3 regions of the Nitrobacter vulgaris genome follow, and region 1 is predicted to be linked to each of the others. Evidence: predicted binding sites of a transcription regulator. Region 1 holds the regulator's gene; each other region holds the start of a gene.

Evidence for each region. The regulator HrcA, encoded in region 1, represses chaperone genes, less so after heat shock. The targets are predictions, from matches to a motif close to GTTAGCACTCNCNNNNNGNGAGTGCTAAC.
Region 2: a site for HrcA is predicted at 2,259-2,287, ahead of GGQ85_RS14405 (co-chaperone GroES). Genes of this name have one in related genera too.
Region 3: a site for HrcA is predicted at 2,174-2,202, ahead of groES (co-chaperone GroES). Genes of this name have one in related genera too.

What each region holds. Positions count from the first base shown of each region.
Region 1 covers NZ_JAVDPZ010000004.1:160,866-166,958, forward strand. Annotated here, with positions in the region: gene hemW (radical SAM family heme chaperone HemW) at 1-260, opposite strand, end outside; gene rdgB (RdgB/HAM1 family non-canonical purine NTP pyrophosphatase) at 247-882, opposite strand; gene rph (ribonuclease PH) at 1,031-1,759, opposite strand; gene hrcA (heat-inducible transcriptional repressor HrcA) at 1,932-3,020, shown strand; gene grpE (nucleotide exchange factor GrpE) at 3,119-3,712, shown strand; gene GGQ85_RS03930 (hypothetical protein) at 3,869-4,807, opposite strand; gene dnaK (molecular chaperone DnaK) at 5,205-6,093, shown strand, end outside.
Region 2 covers NZ_JAVDPZ010000024.1:42,197-48,289, reverse strand. Annotated here, with positions in the region: partial or broken gene GGQ85_RS14415 (TolC family protein) at 1-80, opposite strand, end outside; gene groL (chaperonin GroEL) at 134-1,774, opposite strand; gene GGQ85_RS14405 (co-chaperone GroES) at 1,911-2,228, opposite strand; gene GGQ85_RS14400 (hypothetical protein) at 2,439-2,726, shown strand; gene GGQ85_RS14395 (hypothetical protein) at 2,842-3,054, shown strand; gene GGQ85_RS14390 (DUF2934 domain-containing protein) at 3,728-3,916, opposite strand; gene GGQ85_RS14385 (hypothetical protein) at 5,237-5,488, opposite strand.
Region 3 covers NZ_JAVDPZ010000007.1:118,510-124,602, forward strand. Annotated here, with positions in the region: gene groL (chaperonin GroEL) at 131-1,774, opposite strand; gene groES (co-chaperone GroES) at 1,815-2,132, opposite strand; gene GGQ85_RS06475 (usg protein) at 2,533-2,832, shown strand; gene GGQ85_RS06480 (competence/damage-inducible protein A) at 3,025-3,765, shown strand; gene gpt (xanthine phosphoribosyltransferase) at 3,866-4,372, shown strand; gene GGQ85_RS06490 (hypothetical protein) at 4,435-5,064, shown strand; gene GGQ85_RS06495 (2-hydroxychromene-2-carboxylate isomerase) at 5,170-5,775, shown strand; gene GGQ85_RS06500 (hypothetical protein) at 5,795-6,093, opposite strand, start outside.

The DNA.
Region 1 (6,093 bases):
ATTGCGTCGAGGATCGCGCCAACGGTCTGCGGCCGCATCAAGGACGGGGTACCACCGCCGAAGAAAATGGAGGACACCTCCCGGCCGCGCGCGCGTGCGGCGGTGGTCTCGATCTCGCGCTTGAAAGCACGAACGAAGCGCTCTTCATCGATCGGCGCGTGGCGGACATGACTGTTGAAATCGCAATACGGGCATTTCGACAGGCAAAACGGCCAGTGCACATAGATGCCGAAGGCAGTGGTCGGATCAGCGCCGATCAAGAGCAATCTCCGCCAGCTTCACGAACGCGCGGGCGCGATGCGACAGGCCAAGGCCGCGCGGCGGAAGCCCGTGCTTTTCAATGCCCGTCATCTCGCCGAAGGTGCGCGTATGTCCGTCCGGGAGGAACGCAGGATCATAGCCAAATCCGGCCGTGCCCCGCGGCGGCCATACCAGCGTGCCGTCGACTCGTCCTTCGACTTCCTGGAGATGGCCGTCCGGCCACGCGACGCAGAGCGCCGAAACGAAGTGAGCCTTGCGCTTGTCCGCGCTCGTCGCGCCGCGCTCCTGCAGCAGGCGCTCGATCCGCGTCATCGCAACGGAGAAATCCTTGGTCTCGCCGGCCCAGCGCGCGGAATAGATGCCCGGCGCACCGTCAAGTGCGTCGACCACGAGGCCGGAATCGTCGGCAAAAGCCGGAAGCTTTGCGCTCAGGGCCGCAGCGGTCGCCTTGATCCGAGCATTGGCGCGGAAATCATCGCCTGTTTCCTCAGGCTCGCTGAGACCGAGCTCGCCTGCGGAGATTGCCTCGACGCCATACGGCGCAAGTAGCTCGCGCATCTCGGCGAGCTTGCCGGGATTGTGGGTGGCGATCACGAGCTTGCCGGCGATCCGACGATTCATGGCCGATCCTAGAGCCATTTCGACTTTGACGGAATTCAAAGTCAGGCTCCGGTTTCTTGTGTTGACGCAGTTTCTTGACGCGAACCGCTACCCACTCTGCTCGAAAACGCTATTGGAGGAGCATCCCGCGGAGCGCTCGCAGAACGAATCACGCCAACGCCATTTTCTGCAAATCCACCAGCCGTGCGACTCCTTTTTTCGCCAGCGCCATGAGCGCAAAAAATTCGTCGTCGGAAAAAGGTGTCTTCTCGGCGGTTCCCTGCACCTCGATGATGCGTCCCTCGCCGGTCATCACGAAGTTTGCATCGGTGTCGGCTTCCGAATCTTCTGCATAGTCCAGATCGAGGACGGGCGTGCCATTGTAGATACCGCATGAGATCGCTGCGACATTGTCTCGAAGCACGCTGTCTCGAAGCACGCTGGCCTTGAGCATGTTGCGGGCCTTCATCCAGTTGACGCAGTCGGCTAACGCGACCCATGCGCCGGTAATCGATGCGGTGCGCGTGCCGCCATCGGCCTGAATGACGTCGCAATCGACTGTGATCTGGCGTTCGCCGAGCGCCTCGAGATCGATTGCGGCACGCAAGGAGCGGCCGATCAGGCGCTGGATTTCGACGGTCCGGCCGCCTTGCTTGCCGGCGGAGGCCTCGCGCCGGGTTCGCTCCAGCGTGGCGCGCGGCAGCATTCCGTATTCGGCCGTCACCCAGCCCCGGCCCTGGCCCTTGAGCCACGGCGGCAGCCGCTCCTCTAGCGTCGCGGTGACCAGCACATGGGTATCCCCGAATTTCACCATGCAGGAGCCTTCGGCGTATTTGACCACGCCACGTTCCAGCGACACGGCGCGCAGTTCATCCGGTGCACGGCGGCTAGGCCGCATGGGAACCCTCCAGCTATTCTATGAAAATCGTCGTGCCGTGCTTTTAGGGGTGAGGAGCCGCACCGGCAAGGGTCAGAACTGCGATTGCCAAAGGCGGCTTGTAACTGGTGCGCCGGAGAGACAAACTAGATCCGGTCCCAGGCGCAACAGTCATTATACGCGGGAGATATCGTTGGCCCATCACGATCCGATCGGTCTGATTGCGCCGAACGCCGGGCTTGCCCAGTTGAACGAGCGGTCACGCGACATTTTTCGGCAGATCGTCGAAAGCTACCTTGCAACGGGCGAACCGGTGGGTTCCCGCAACGTTTCCCGCCTCATCGCGGTGCCGCTCTCGCCAGCGTCGGTCCGCAATGTGATGTCGGACCTCGAACAGCTCGGGCTGATTTATGCACCGCATACCTCAGCCGGCCGCTTGCCGACCGAGCTCGGCCTGCGGTTCTTTGTCGATGCCTTGATGCAGGTCGGCGATCTGACCGAGCCGGAGCGCCAGTCGATCCAGACTCAACTCGCGTCGGTGGGCAAGGCGCAATCGGTCGAGGCTGCATTGGGCGAGGCCTTGACACGGCTGTCCGGATTGACCCGGGCGGCGGCAGTGGTTCTGACGGCGAAATCCAATGTACGGTTGAAGCATATCGAGTTCGTCAGGCTGGAGCCCGACAAGGCGTTGGTCGTGCTGGTCGCCGAAGACGGGCAGGTCGAAAACCGCGTGCTGACGCTCCCCTCCGGCGTCCCGGCTTCGGCGCTGACGGAGGCGTCAAACTTTCTGAACGCTCGAATTCGCGGCCGGACGCTGGCCGAGGCAGGGCTCGAGCTTGAAACCGCGTTGACGCAGAGCAAGGCGGAGCTCGACCAGCTCACACAAAAGATCATCGCGGCAGGAATTGCGAGTTGGTCTGGCGGCGACAGCGACGACCGGCAATTGATCGTGCGCGGCCATGCCAACCTGCTCGGAGATTTGCATGCGATGGAGGACCTTGAGCGCGTGCGGCTGCTGTTCGACGACCTCGAAACCAAGCGCGGCGTGATCGATCTGCTTGGCCGCGCCGAACGCGCCGACGGCGTAAGGATCTTTATCGGTTCGGAGAACAAGCTGTTCTCGCTGTCCGGATCCTCGACGATCATCGCGCCCTACAGCGACGGCGCCGGCCACATCGTCGGCGTTCTCGGAGTGATCGGACCGACCCGGCTGAACTACGCGCGCGTGATCCCGATGGTGGATTACGCGGCCCGCATTGTCAGCCAGATGCTCGGCGGCTGAGCCCGCCCGCCGCCCTGTGCTTGATTTTTACGCCTGAAGCACGATATCCCGCACGACCATCCCTTTTAATTCGAGACCATGTGCAAGAAGGCTGTGTAATGACCGATTCCGACGGCAAATCAAACAATTCCGGCGATCCGGTTCCGGAGGCCGAGCCAGTGGTATCCAAGCCTTACATTATGCCCGACGATCCCGAGGAGGGGGCGGTTGAAGCGCTGACCAAGGAAGTCGCGGACGCCAAGGACCGGATGCTGCGTACGTTGGCGGAAATGGAAAACCTGCGCAAGCGCACCGCGCGGGAGGTGTCGGACGCGCGGACCTACGGCATCTCGGGGTTCGCTCGCGACGTGCTGGATATTGCCGACAATCTGCAACGCGCGCTTGATGCGGTGTCCGCCGAGGCACGCGCGGCCGCCGACCCCGGACTCAAAGCCCTGATCGAGGGCGTGGAGTTGACCGAACGCTCGCTGCACAACGCGCTGGAAAAACACGGTGTGAAGAGGTTCGATCCGGCTGGCGAAAAATTCGATCCGAACGTCCATCAGGCCATGTACGAAGTTCCCGATTCGTCCATCCCCGTCGGCACGGTCGCGCAGGTCATTCAGGCCGGCTACATGATCGGTGAGCGGATATTGCGTCCGGCGCTGGTAGGTGTTGCGAAGGGCGGAGCCAAGGCAGCCGCGTCCGAATGAATCCGCCCGTTCGCGGGCTTACCAATATTATGTCCTCGGGCTTGAATGCGAGAATCAAAGACCACTGGCCGATATTGGTTGCTGGTCGAGTTTTGAATTCGACATTCACGCCCGGGACGCGCGGCTAGGTGGGTCGCGAATGTCAAATTCACTCCACTAGCGCGGCCGGATACCGTCACGAACCGCGCGGAAGCGCGAAAAAGCTTCAGACCACCCATCCCGCGGCGTACTTCCGATCAGACGCATTGCCGTTTTCCCGCTGCCAAACACCAGCCACTGCACGACCGTCACTGGCGTATTCGTTCGTGTGTTCGTGCCGTCGATCCGCGTTTCAAAGCCGGGCGATCCGTTGATCCGCATCGACTCCGACATGGTGATACGTCCCTCACGGAGGTTCGGGATTGTGGCTGCGATGTCGCGTGCAAATCTGTCCCGATCGTCCGGTCGTTCAGGGACCGAACCGATCGGGCTGATAATCATAAAGGCTTTGCTGTCGATGTCGTTTTCCGCTTCTGCGTCGGAAAGCAGGATAACTGCTCCTGGTGCCAGCGTGCGGATCAATTTGAAGGAGCTCAATTCGCTCAGCTTGAAGGGCAGCAGGCCGAGTTGCTCCTCGACCGGTACGTCCTTGCGCAAGGCGACCGTTGCGAACATCTTTCGCACCGCTTCATCGGAATAGATCTTTCCGACGTTCTCTGGCACCTGCGCTGCGACGTATCCGGAAAATGTGCCGCCCGAAATCACCATTGAATAGCGCCGGACATTGTCGTCGCCGTTCTTGGCCGCCTCGACGATGAAATAACCCTGTCCGCTCGCGGTCTCGAGGCCTTGTGGCTTCTGGCCTCGAGGGTCGGCCACGTTCGATTTGGCGACGTTTTCCACGTCTCTGAAGGCGGTGACGGGGAGTTCGGCGACGATGACCTTGACCCGCTGATCCGCGGTTTCGAAACCCGGAAATGTCTTTGCCGGGGTCAGACCTATCAGCGGAACCAGCCCGATCCGGCTGCCCGGCGCATAGACCACGTCGTCGGCGAGGGCCGAATTTGCGCTGCCCAATATGCAAAGAGCGATCAATACGTGCAGAAGGTGTCTCATGCGCGCTTATTGGATTTGCATTAAGGCCGTTCAATGATCGCCAGGCCGGCGGTTCTGGAAGGAGATTTGACTGCCGCCTCAAGCGCATGATTCGTCGGCAATCGGCCGAACCTCTCGTCGCTGTTGTGCGGCGGCCTACCACCGTTTTGATTATGAGGCCAAGGTGTCCGGTGAGGCTGGGTTAATTATCTGCTTATTCGGGCCGTCCCTGGCTGTCCGGGATTGCAAAAGAATTGCGTTTTCATCCGGTGGAGAGTGGTCTGGTCCTTGCAGCCCCCACCCCCCCTCCTATATGAGGCTCACCGTCGCTAATCGCGAGTAATTGATATCTGGGGGTCTGGATGAGGGTGCCGTCAGGGCCTGGCCGGACTGCCGCAACAAGAAGGATATGAGGACCATGGGAAAGGTCATTGGGATCGACCTCGGCACCACGAATTCGTGCGTGGCGGTAATGGACGGCAAGACGCCGAAAGTCATCGAAAACGCGGAAGGGATGCGGACTACGCCGTCCATCGTTGCCTTTAGCGACGATGGCGAGCGTCTCGTCGGGCAGCCGGCCAAGCGCCAGGCTGTGACTAATCCCGAGCGGACCATTTTCGCAGTCAAGCGTCTGATCGGCCGGCGGTACGACGACCCCACGGTTGAAAAGGACAAGAAGCTTGTCCCTTACAAGATCTCGAAAGCCGGCAACGGCGACGCCTGGGTCGAGGCCGACGGCAAGACCTATTCGCCGTCGCAGATTTCAGCCTTCACGCTTCAAAAGATGAAGGAAACCGCCGAGGCTCATCTCGGTCAGAAGGTTGATCAGGCTGTCATTACAGTTCCTGCCTATTTCAACGACGCGCAACGCCAGGCGACCAAGGACGCCGGCAAGATCGCGGGCCTCGAAGTGCTGCGCATCATCAACGAGCCGACTGCGGCCGCGCTTGCTTATGGCCTCGACAAGTCGAAGGCCGGCACCATCGCTGTGTACGACCTGGGCGGCGGCACCTTCGACGTGTCGATCCTCGAGATCGGCGACGGCGTGTTTGAGGTGAAGTCGACCAACGGCGATACGTTCCTGGGCGGCGAAGACTTCGACATGCGCCTGGTCAACTATCTGGCTGACGAATTCCAGAAGGAGCAGGGCATCAACCTGCGCAACGACAAGCTGGCCTTGCAGCGGCTGAAGGAAGCCGCCGAGAAGGCCAAGATCGAGCTGTCGTCGACCACGCAGACCGAAATCAACCTGCCATTCATCACCGCTGACCAGTCAGGTCCGAAGCATCTGACGATGAAGCTTACCC
Region 2 (6,093 bases), on a different contig from region 1:
ACTTCCATGCGCGCGATCTGCAGGTCAAGCCGATGAGCGACCGCGCCGACCTCGACGAAGGGCTGCGTCAGCGCAGCAGGCCCGGCGGCGATGCCGGGCCTTTGTCTTTCTTTTACGGTCTGAACGGCTGGACTTAGAAATCCATACCTCCCATGCCGCCGCCCGGGGATATCCCGCCGGCGCCTGCGTTCTTCTTCGGCACTTCGGCCACCATGGCTTCGGTGGTGATCAGTAGGGCCGCGACGGACGCTGCGTTCTGGATTGCCACACGAACCACCTTAGTAGGGTCGATAATGCCCTTGGAGATCAGGTTGCCGTATTCGCCAGTCTGCGAGTCGAAGCCATATGAATATTGCTCCTTCTCGAGGATCTTGCCGACGATGACGCTGCCGTCTTCGCCCGCATTAATTGCGATCTGGCGGGCGGGCGCGGAAAGCGCCTTGCGCACAATCTCGACGCCGGTCTTCTGGTCGTCGTTCTGGGTCTTGATGCGCTTGAGCTGCTCGGAAGCACGGAGCAGGGCGACACCGCCGCCCGGCACGATGCCTTCCTCGACTGCCGCGCGGGTGGCGTGCATCGCGTCGTCCACGCGATCCTTGCGCTCCTTCACCTCGACCTCGGTCGCGCCGCCGACGCGGATCACCGCGACGCCGCCCGCGAGCTTAGCGAGACGCTCCTGCAGCTTATCGCGGTCGTAGTCCGAGGTGGTTTCCTCGATCTGCGCCTTGATCTGGTTCACGCGCGCCTCGATGTCGGCCTTCTTGCCGGCCCCGCTGACAATGGTGGTGTTCTCCTTGTCGATCATCACCTTCTTGGCGCGGCCGAGCATCTGCAGCGTGACGTTCTCGAGCTTGATGCCGAGGTCTTCGCTGATCGCCTGACCGCCGGTCAGAATGGCGATGTCCTGCAGCATGGCCTTGCGGCGATCACCGAAGCCCGGCGCCTTGACGGCGGCAACCTTGAGGCCGCCACGAAGCCGGTTGACCACGAGCGTGGCAAGCGCCTCGCCTTCGACGTCTTCGGCAATAATCACAAGCGGTTTGCCGCTCTGCACCACGGCTTCCAACAACGGAAGCAATTCGTTCAACTGAGATAACTTCTTTTCGTTGATGAGGACGTAGGCATCTTCCATTTCAACGCGCATCTTGTCGGCGTTGGTGACGAAGTAGGGCGAGATATAGCCGCGGTCGAACTGCATGCCCTCGACCACCTCGAGTTCGGTCTCGAGCGACTTGGCTTCTTCAACCGTGATGACGCCCTCGTTGCCGACCTTCTTCATGGCGTCGGCAAGGAACTTACCGATTTCCGTGTCGCCATTGGATGAAATGGTACCGACCTGGGCGATTTCGTCGTTCGAGGTGACCTTCTTGGAGTTCTTGACGAGGTCGGCGACCACGGCTTCCACCGCGAGGTCGATCCCGCGCTTCAGGTCCATCGGGTTCATGCCGGCGGCGACCGACTTGGCGCCTTCCTTCACAACCGCAGCCGCCAGAACCGTTGCGGTGGTGGTGCCGTCGCCGGCAGCATCCGCGGACTTGGAAGCGACTTCGCGCACCATCTGCGCGCCCATGTTCTCGAACTTGTCCTCAAGCTCGATTTCCTTGGCGACGGTGACGCCGTCCTTGGTGATGCGCGGCGCACCATAGGGCTTGTCGAGCACGACGTTGCGGCCCTTCGGACCAAGCGTGACCTTCACCGCGTTGTTGAGAATCTCGACGCCGCGCAGCATGCGGTCGCGAGCATCGACGCCGAATTTGACTTCTTTGGCTGACATAATGATCTCCGTTTTCGTCAGATCCCAAAGACCGCGCGATTGGACGGTTTCTTGAGAAATGAGATTTGGATTGCGAGCCTTATCCTTCGAGACTCCGGCTGCGCCGACTCCTCAGGATTAGGAAAAATGGCTATGCTTACGCGGCCTTCTTCTTGGCGGCGGGCAGATCGGTGAGAACGCCCATGATGTCGCTTTCCTTCATGATCAGGAGATCCTGACCGTCGAGCTTTACCTCGGTGCCGGACCACTTGCCGAACAGCACGCGATCGCCGACCTTGAGATCGATCGGGATCAGGTTGCCTGCCTCGTCACGGCCACCAGGCCCGACGGCAGTGATTTCGCCCTGAGAGGGCTTTTCCTTGACCGTATCCGGAATGATGATGCCGCCAGCGGTTTTGTCTTCGGCGTCGATACGCTTGACCACGACGCGATCGTGAAGCGGACGGAAGTTCATGCGATCCTACTTTGCTGTTGGGATTCTGGAATTGGCAGTCGTAATGAGCGAGTGCCAGCCGCTCCTGACATAAGCCCGGAACGCTAGCGCACAAGATCTGCGACCGCGATATTTCCGGCTTTCGGCGCCGACCGCATGCATGTGCCAGCGGGGACGGAGATCACATCGCCATTGCGAACCGGGCGCCATTGCACCTTATCGGCGATGGAGATGTCTTCGATCGAGGTACGCAACATCGCTGATGACGGCGGATTTCAAACCAACGGCAACCCGCGCGCCGGCTTCGAAAATATCAGGGCTGCCCTCTTACCGTTCGGCAGAAGGGCTGATGGGAGCATGAGGATAAGCGATGATGACGATGCCGAGAAGCAGATACAGGAGATACTCGCGCGCTTCAGCGACGGGCCCGAAAGCACCGACGTGAAGGTGCCGCAGGTCAAGGATACCCTGGAGGCATTCCTGGAAGCGCGTCCGGCAGGCGCGAGGAGCGGCAGCTGATCGTGCTCGACAAGCTCCCCTGATCGACGCTTCGTTCAAGGACTTTCGGAGCAGGCGGAGCTAGCTATGTGGGCGCGCGGTCACCATATCAGATAGGCCTCAGAGGACCATATAGATGGATGACATAGAAGTTCGGGTGACGGAAATCGTCGCGCAGTACGGCGACCTGACGCAGGGCTCGGAGTCGCGGGCAAACGAGTTCAAGAAGACTGTTCAGGACTTCATAGAACACGGCCCCGGCATGCCCGAACAGCGGCGCCAGGCATTGCTCAGGCATATGAAGGGCTGGGACCGCAAGTATAGAGACTTCCTGATTAGCCCGAACTGAACGTTAGGGTGGGAATAGCGAAGCTTGCGCGGCTCGAGGCGTGGTAGACGTCACATATGCCTTTGTTTGAAACAATGACGATTGCGCGTGTGCATTTTACCGATGTGGTAGAATTCATCTGCGCCATTGTTGGCGGAGACATACCGAATACGAGCCGTTCTGCGAATGCGGGGCAGCTTTAATTGTTTATGCGCCAATTCCGCCTTCCCAGGCCATCCGCTCCGTTCAACGGATGTAAACCACACAGCGCGTAAACTGATAGCGGCTCGTTGAAAACTGAATAGGGATAAGAACAATCAACATCAATGGAAGAAAACTACGGATCCGATCTCAGCGGTGCTCTCGAAGCGTTGCGTGACGGCCGCAAAATCCCTCGCAAGAGCTGGACCGCCTACCACTCACTCGGCCTTCAGACGCCGGACGAGCAATCAGCTAACACTATTCGCTACACAAGAAGATCTGCGCTCGCTGCAAGAGCGACAAGACATAAACCTGCATAATAAGCGGCACCCGAAGAACGGCCGCTATCTAAGCATGTCCGATAACGACTTTGCTCGCTTTGCCGACGGTGCCACCACCGCTACCATTGGCTCAATGACGCGCACCAAAACATGCAGCGGCAATCGGTGAGATTTATCGAGGATAGGTATCAGAGATAACAGTGGGCTCGTGGTCAATCTGAAGATTCGTGCGCATCGGGATTGGATCGTTCTTGCTCGCGCAGCTCCTCTTCGGCCTGAGCATAGAACTCTTCGCCTTCAGGACTGCCGGCCTCTTCCCATAGTTGATTGGCGCGGAAGGTGATCTGGGCGTTGTGTGAGGCGTCTATGGGGCTTCCTGCTTTCTGCGACGGGCGGCGCACGGCCCCGCGGGACTCTTGGGGGCAAAAGGTGCGGGACCGTGCGGGATCCTAGGGGGATAGGGCCCTCGACTTGATATGTAGGTCCGTTCCTTTTTTGTTAGATGGTTCGCGCACTACCTGAAGCGCTTCATGCCGGCCAATACTCACTCAACTTGCAAATCCGGCACGCCGCTCGAATGTTTCGCCGAGCGCGAAGATAGAGAGGGAGTTGCGGCCGGAACTAGGCGGCACATGCTGAGATTCTCGACTTGGCCATCGAGGACGTAACCGCTCGCGAATCGGAGAGAGCCGCGGCTACACCCAAGGCGGCCGAGCGCCGAGGCATTTTCCTGATTAGCGAAGCGTTTGCGGCGCTGCGCGCGCTCGTCGGGATAAAACTTTGAAAAATTCTGCCTAGCCGGTCTCTAAACACGGCTGCGAGTCCGTTTCTCTAAGACGTAAGTCTTTCAAGAGGGTTTGCGCGCGCCGTCCTCATTAGGTGCAAACCGTGGTCATCGCCGTTTGCCGTAGAAAAATAATATCGGCCAGATAAACGCGTAGGTACACGCGGAACGCACATAGTCTTTAAGCGATCGTGGGCCTGCGGATGATCTGCGAGAATATCTATCTTCCAAAACTAGTCCTATGACCGCGCCGATGGCGAGATAAACGGCGCCTAGAGTGATCCACAGCATCATATCACCCATCTTTCTTTCTGCTGGCGCCTCGGAGGCGCGGCCAGGGCCTCGGCATTCTCGGGATTGATGAGAAGGAGAGATTTCCCGAACCGTCCGACCCAAGAATGAGTCCCAATCGTAACCCGTCGGCTGAACCCATCCGTTCCTATTTATGGGCAGTGATGCTGACATCCTTGCCGCCGACGATGATGCAACGAAAGCGCGCCTGGCTCTTGATTGCGTTGGTGCCGCCGTGGTCGAATTGAATCGACGGCTAGCGGAGGCGCGAGCTACGGAGCGCATGGCTTTGGCCGCAAAGATTTTTTGAAGTTGCGTGAACTCGTCGACCTGCCCGATGATGCAACTATGGCATGGAACAAACGTTGCATTGCAGACGGAACTGAAGGATTTCCTGTCGTTGACACGGGTGCAACGCCTTGAACTTCATAATCGCTGGATGGGCTTACGTTCGCCAACGCGATCCGTCTGCTTCCTGTCGGCGGGTTCGAAGAGCACGCGATCGATTTTGAGGAAATTGCTCTGCATCACGCGGGTTACGGCCGACCGCTCGAATGGCGGACGTCACACCACGCGACCACAACGCACCTGCGAACGCCCGCCGGATTGTATGGTCTCCAGTGGATGAGCGTGACGACTTACTGGATTAACGCATCGCATCGACTTTGGTGCGGACTTTAGTTTCGGCGTTGTATACTTCTACGCGAAGTATTGGAAATCTTACCAGTAGCTCAGCACCAGCCGCCTTAGCGACTTCCTCATCGGCAAAGTTAGCCTTCAGCTTTCCGTCCACGACCATTGCAAAACCTGCGGTCGGGATGATATCCGCGCGTTGAGTGTTCCGAGGCCGAAGTTCCTCAGGCTGAGTTTCTTCCTGCTTATCTTTTAAGGGTTTCACGGCTGCCTATTTTTGTTGGGTCAATTGTATGTGGTGATGACTCCCAGCAAAAACAACCGCGACCGACAGAGGATCAGCCCGTCGAACCTTCAACTTTCCTTACCGGACGCAATCCAATTCGGCGTTTCGTTCATTGGCTCATGTACCAAATGGCGATCCCGACAAAAATGGTGACGATCACGCCGACGCCGTAGCGCACCCACTTTGGTATCGAGTCCCACATCCAGCACCGCCGTTCATTTGCAGCGAATAACCCATACTTATCGATTTCCGCCGAAACGCGCCAGATGCAGCGCGTGTCTGCAAAGCTGACCGGCGACACCCCCCGTGCTCGCGCCGATTGATTGGGTGGCTCGGCGGCTGGAGCGGCAAGTAACCGGCCTGTCGCGGACAGCGGGAGCGTATGGTGGAGAAAGCGAGGGAGGGCGGCGCAATGGGAACATGGCGCCGCAGCAATTAGGCGAACTTGGCCGGCGTTTTAACCGAGCAAGTTCGCCCACAAACATCATAGTTGCGGCCCCGACGCCAGGCATCGAACGCGGGCGCGGCTATTGCCGTGCAGGACTTTCCTGTGATCGCGCCGCAAGCGGTTTGCAAGAACGAAA
Region 3 (6,093 bases), on a different contig from region 1:
CGCTGCCGGGGTTTTGCATTTCGTAACTGACTGAGAAGCGTGGATCGGAAATCCATGCCGCCACTGAAAGCCGGGCTTGCCCGGCTTTCAGCATATATAATTCAGGGGCGGCGATTTCTGACGCTGTGCGTCAGAAATCCATGCCGCCCATGCCGCCGCCGCCGCCCGGCATCGCCGGGGCAGCGGTGTTCTTCTTCGGCAGCTCGGCGACCATCGCCTCCGTGGTGATCAGCAGCGCCGCGACCGAAGCCGCGTTCTGGATCGCAGTGCGAACGACCTTGGTCGGGTCGATGATGCCCTTGGAGATCAGGTTGCCGTATTCGCCGGTCTGCGAGTCGAAGCCGTGCGAATACTGCTCCTTCTCGAGGATCTTGCCGACGATGACGCTACCGTCTTCGCCTGCGTTGATCGCGATCTGGCGGGCCGGCGCGGACAACGCCTTGCGCACGATCTCGACGCCGGTCTTCTGGTCGTCGTTCTGAGTCTTGATGCGCTTGAGCTGCTCGGAAGCACGGAGCAGGGCGACGCCGCCGCCCGGTACGATGCCTTCCTCGACGGCCGCGCGGGTCGCATGCATCGCGTCATCCACGCGATCCTTGCGCTCCTTCACCTCGACCTCGGTCGCGCCGCCGACGCGGATCACCGCGACGCCGCCGGCGAGTTTGGCCAGACGCTCCTGCAGCTTCTCGCGGTCGTAGTCCGAGGTGGTCTCCTCGATCTGCGCCTTGATCTGCGCCACGCGCGCCTCAATGTCAGCCTTCTTGCCGGAGCCGTTGACGATCGTGGTGTTTTCCTTGTCGATCATCACCTTCTTGGCGCGGCCGAGCATCTGCAGCGTGACGTTCTCGAGCTTGATGCCGAGATCTTCGCTGATCGCCTGACCGCCGGTCAGAATGGCGATGTCCTGCAGCATGGCCTTGCGGCGGTCGCCGAAGCCCGGAGCCTTGACGGCCGCGACCTTGAGGCCGCCGCGCAGGCGGTTGACCACCAGCGTCGCAAGCGCTTCGCCTTCGACGTCTTCGGCGACGATCACCAGCGGCTTGCCGGTCTGCACCACGGCCTCGAGCAGCGGCAGCAGCTCGTTCAGCGAGGAGAGCTTCTTCTCGTTGATAAGGATGTAGGCGTCGTCCATCTCAACGCGCATCTTTTCGGCATTGGTGACGAAGTAGGGGGAGATGTAGCCGCGGTCGAACTGCATGCCCTCGACGACGTCGAGTTCGGTCTCGAGCGACTTGGCTTCTTCAACCGTGATGACGCCCTCGTTGCCGACCTTCTTCATGGCGTCGGCGAGGAATTTGCCGATTTCGGAATCGCCGTTGGCCGAGATGGTGCCGACCTGGGCGATTTCTTCGTTCGAGGTGACCTTCTTGGAATTCCGGACGAGGTCAGCGACCACGGCGTCGACGGCCAGATCAATGCCGCGCTTCAGGTCCATCGGGTTCATGCCGGCGGCGACCGACTTGGCGCCTTCCCTCACGATCGCCTGGGCCAGAACCGTCGCGGTGGTGGTGCCGTCACCGGCCGCGTCAGCAGACTTGGAGGCGACTTCGCGCACCATCTGCGCGCCCATGTTCTCGAACTTGTCGTCAAGCTCGATTTCCTTGGCGACGGTGACGCCGTCCTTGGTGATGCGGGGCGCGCCAAATGACTTTTCGAGCACCACGTTGCGGCCCTTCGGACCGAGTGTCACCTTCACCGCGTTGGCGAGAATGTCCACGCCGCGCAGCATCTTGTCGCGAGCTTCGACGCCGAATTTGACATCTTTGGCTGACATATTGGATATTTCCTTTGAATGATTTTGAAGGGGATGGCGCTCAGGCGGCCTTTTTCTTGGCAGGCGCGGCGTCGGTGAGGACGCCCATGATGTCGGACTCCTTCATGATGAGAAGATCCTGGCCGTCGATCTTCACCTCGGTGCCGGACCACTTGCCGAACAGCACCTTGTCGCCGACCTTGAGATCGATGGGGATCAGCTTGCCGGACTCGTCGCGGCCGCCGGGGCCGACGGCTACGACCTCGCCCTGCGAGGGCTTTTCCTTGGCCGTGTCGGGAATGATAATGCCGCCTGCGGTCTTCTCTTCAGCGTCGATGCGCTTGACCACGACGCGGTCGTGAAGCGGACGGAATTTCATGCAGTCCTCCTAAGATATTGAAAATTTGGGATGTTCTGAGTTTTAGCAGTCAACACAAGCGAGTGCTAGCTAACCGGACAGGACATAAGCCCGGTGCAGGATGTGGGCAAGGGTCCGAGACGTATTTTTTAAGCAATCAAAGATGGAGACTGCCAGCGCCTGGTCGTCAATTTAACCCACCGTGCAGAGCATTGTTAGCAGATGCAGTAAGCTGCTGCTAGAACTTGGTTAATTGCTGGTTTCTTTATTTTTTTCATTTGTGATTCCGGCTTCGTATGTCACATTTTCCAGATGATCCGCGCATCAAAACCAGTCCAGACCGCGGATTACGGAGGAATGGAGCGTTATCGGGGAACCGGCCCGTCACTTCGCCGATAGCGCAGCCTTCAAGGAGGTTGAGATGGTCACGAAGCATGACGTGCAGTCCCGCGGCGTTTCGGATGATTTTCGTAAGCAAGTGCTCGGCTATGGCCTGACGACGGCCGAGATCCTGTACCGCCGCCCCGATCGCCAGTGGTTATTGCAGAGCTACGTCTGGCAGAATTACGACATGTTTCCGAAATTTCCGGTGCTGTGCGACTTCCTCGCTTTTTGGGAGAAGCAACTCGATGGACCGCTGGTTTTGGTGACGGTCGCGCATTCGAGGCTGATCAAGCCTGCTGAATTGCGCGCGGTGGATGGCGTGTTCTGTCTGCATTGAGGGCCTTGACGATGGAGCGCTGCGGCCTCTGTTGTTGCGCAGTCAAGGCGCACGTCTTGACGCTGGCGCGGCTGCGCGTCATGTGATGATCCCGAATGCGCGCCGTACGCTCCCGCAATGATGCGGCGGGTTCGCCATGAAGCGGCAGGTTCCGGGCGAGGGACAAGTACCTGCTGACGGCGAGGAGAGGTGATGGGTGATATTGTCACCGCGGGCGTTTTAGTGATCGGAGACGAAATCCTGTCCGGCCGGACGAAGGACAAGAACATCGGATTCATTGCGGAATACCTGACCAATATCGGAATTGACCTCAAGGAGGTACGCATCGTTGCCGACAATGAGTCCGATATCGTCGCGGCGTTGAATGCGCTTCGCGCGCGTTACACCTACGTCTTCACGACCGGTGGCATCGGCCCCACGCATGACGACATCACCGCCGACAGTATCGCGAAAGCCTTGGACGTTAGCATCGATTATCATCCCGAGGTGGTGGCGCGTTTCAAGGAGCGTTACCAGAAGCCCGGCGAGTTGAATGAGGCGCGGCTGCGGATGGCGCGGCTTCCCCGGGGGTCCGAACCGATTCAGAGCGCAACCATTCTGGCGCCCGGTTTCAGGATCGGCAACGTCATTGTCATGGCGGGAGTGCCATCGATCATGCAAGCGATGATGGATATCGTCGCGCCGTCGCTTCAGGTGGGCGAGCGGATGCTGTCGGAATCGGTGCGCGGCAATTGCCGGGAAGGTGACATCGGCACGCCGCTGCGCGAGATCGCCGAGGCGCACCCGGACACCACCATCGGCAGTTATCCCTTCCTCGACGAAAACGGCAAGCCGAACACGAGCCTTGTGGTGCGATCCCGCGATCAGGCCAAGCTGACGGCGGCAATGGACGCAATCAGAACGATGCTGACGGCACTCAAAGTGCCTCAGTAAATGACCCATCGGTTTGGCCTCTCGCACTCAGACCAAAAATTCTGGATATGATGAGCGAGATTTCTGCTCTTGCAAAAAGACTTGTGACGGAAACCAACAAGTGACTGCTAACAAAACGCCCAACAAGGCTTTTCCGGTGTCCTGGGACCAGTTTCATCGTGACTGCCGCGCGCTGACCTGGCGGCTGAACGAGACAGGACCCTTCCATGCAGTGGTCGCGATCACCCGCGGTGGTCTCGTCCCGGCAGCGATCGTGGCGCGCGAACTCGGCGTCCGCGTGATCGACACGGTGTGTGTCACAAGCTACGACCATATCCGCAAAGGCGAACTGAAAGTGCTGAAAGGCATCTCAGATGCGACCGCGAAACTCGGCGGCGGCACCGGCAAGGATCTTCTGATTGTCGACGATCTTGTCGATACCGGCGCTACAGCGCGAGTCGTGCGGAGCATGATTCCGGACGCACATTTCGCTACCGTCTACGCCAAGCCCCTCGGCAAACCGTTGGTTGACACGTTTATCACCGAGGTTTCGCAGGACACCTGGATTTATTTCCCGTGGGATCTCGACCTTGCCTTCGCCCCGCCGTTGCGTGACGGCGCAGCATAGAATTCTTCATCGTTCTCGCCGGCAACAGGTCAAGAAAACTCACGTCATGGTTCGAAAGGTTCATGCATCCTTTGCAAAACCGTGTCATGCCTTCAGGCGACATTGTCGCGGTGTCGCAGCGCGGCGCCTTCACCGGCAACCGTGGAATCATTCACGATCCGGCGACTCGGACGCTGCTGAAGCGGCGCTGGACCACCAAGGCGTGGATCGTCTGTGTCTGCGAGTTTCGTGGCCGCCGCCGTGATGTGATGGCGACGCGAAGCTGGACCGAGTTGTTCTTTCTCGATGAGGCGACAGCGTTCGCGGCAGGACATCGCCCGTGCTTCCATTGCCGGCGCGCGGATGCAAATGCGTTTCGTGCCGCGTGGAAACGAGGCAATCGCGCCCGCGATGCGTCAGCGCCTTCAATAGACGCAGTTCTTCACATGGAACGGCTCGACGGCCGCACGAAGCGACTGCATTCGCTTTCGATGCCGCTCAACGAATTGCCGGACGGAGCGATGGTGCGCGCGGGTGAACAAAATTATTTGATTGTGGGTGCACGACCGTTGCTGTGGAGCTTTGATGGCTATTGCGAGGCGAGCTTGCCGCTTGCAGGCCCCCGGTTGATCACGCCACCATCCACCATGCGCGCATTGCAGGCCGGCTATCGTGTGAAGCTGCATGAAAGTGTGACGATTCAATCCCATTGATCAATGTTGTGACATCGTGTCCGCCTTCACGTTGATCTTGAGCCATAGTTGACAAGACAGGGATGGTCGGGCCAAGCCGTGGCACGAAAATAAAGGAAGCAGTCCATGATCGAATTCTTCTTCGATTGCTCCAGTCCCTGGACCTATCTCGCTTTCCACAACATCCAGCCGCTGGCAAAGGAGTTCGGTGAGCAGATTTCGTGGCGGCCGGTTTTGGTCGGCGGAATATTCAATGCCATCAACCCGAGCGTCTATGCCTCGCGGGAAAATCCGGTGGCGGCGAAGGTTCGCTACATGAAGAAAGATCTCGCGGATTGGGCGCGGTTGGCGGGACTTGCGATCAAGATACCGCCGACTGTGTTCCCCGTAAACAGCATCAAAGCCATGCGCGGCTGTCTCTGGCTTGGCAACGACGCGATGGTGCCGTTCGCCAGATCGGTGTTTGAAGCCTATTGGCGCGATGACAAGGACATTTCGCGTGAGCCGGTTCTGGCCGAGATTTGCAGGTCCCTCGACATCGATCCTGAAAAGCTTCTGACCGGCATTGGAGATGAAGGCATCAAGAACGAACTCAAGGCTAATACCGACGAGGCGATCACGCGTGGCGCGTTCGGATCGCCGACGATCTTTCTTAGCAAGACCGATATGTATTTCGGCAACGACCGCCTGCCGCTTGTCCGCGAGGCGCTGCAACGAAAGAGCGCTGCGTAACACCCGCGACGCTTTTTTGTTATTTTTGCTTCTCCGTTGGAGCGAGAAACGTGCGAGCGCGCGTAACCAGTCGAATCTGCTCGGAGTTGTTAATTCGCATCGCTGCGACCAACTCGATCACCTTCTCGGCCTCCTTCAGCCTGGTTTCGGCGGCGATGCGACGCCTTCCTTCGTGGCCAAGTTGCTCGCCGATAGATCGGTGAGATTGATCCAATGCATCCCATTCCGCTTTGGCATTGCTCAGTGCCTGGATCTGGGCTTCGATGAGGTCGGCAGCTGCTTCACAAGCTTTTGCGGCATCCTTCACGACGACGCCGT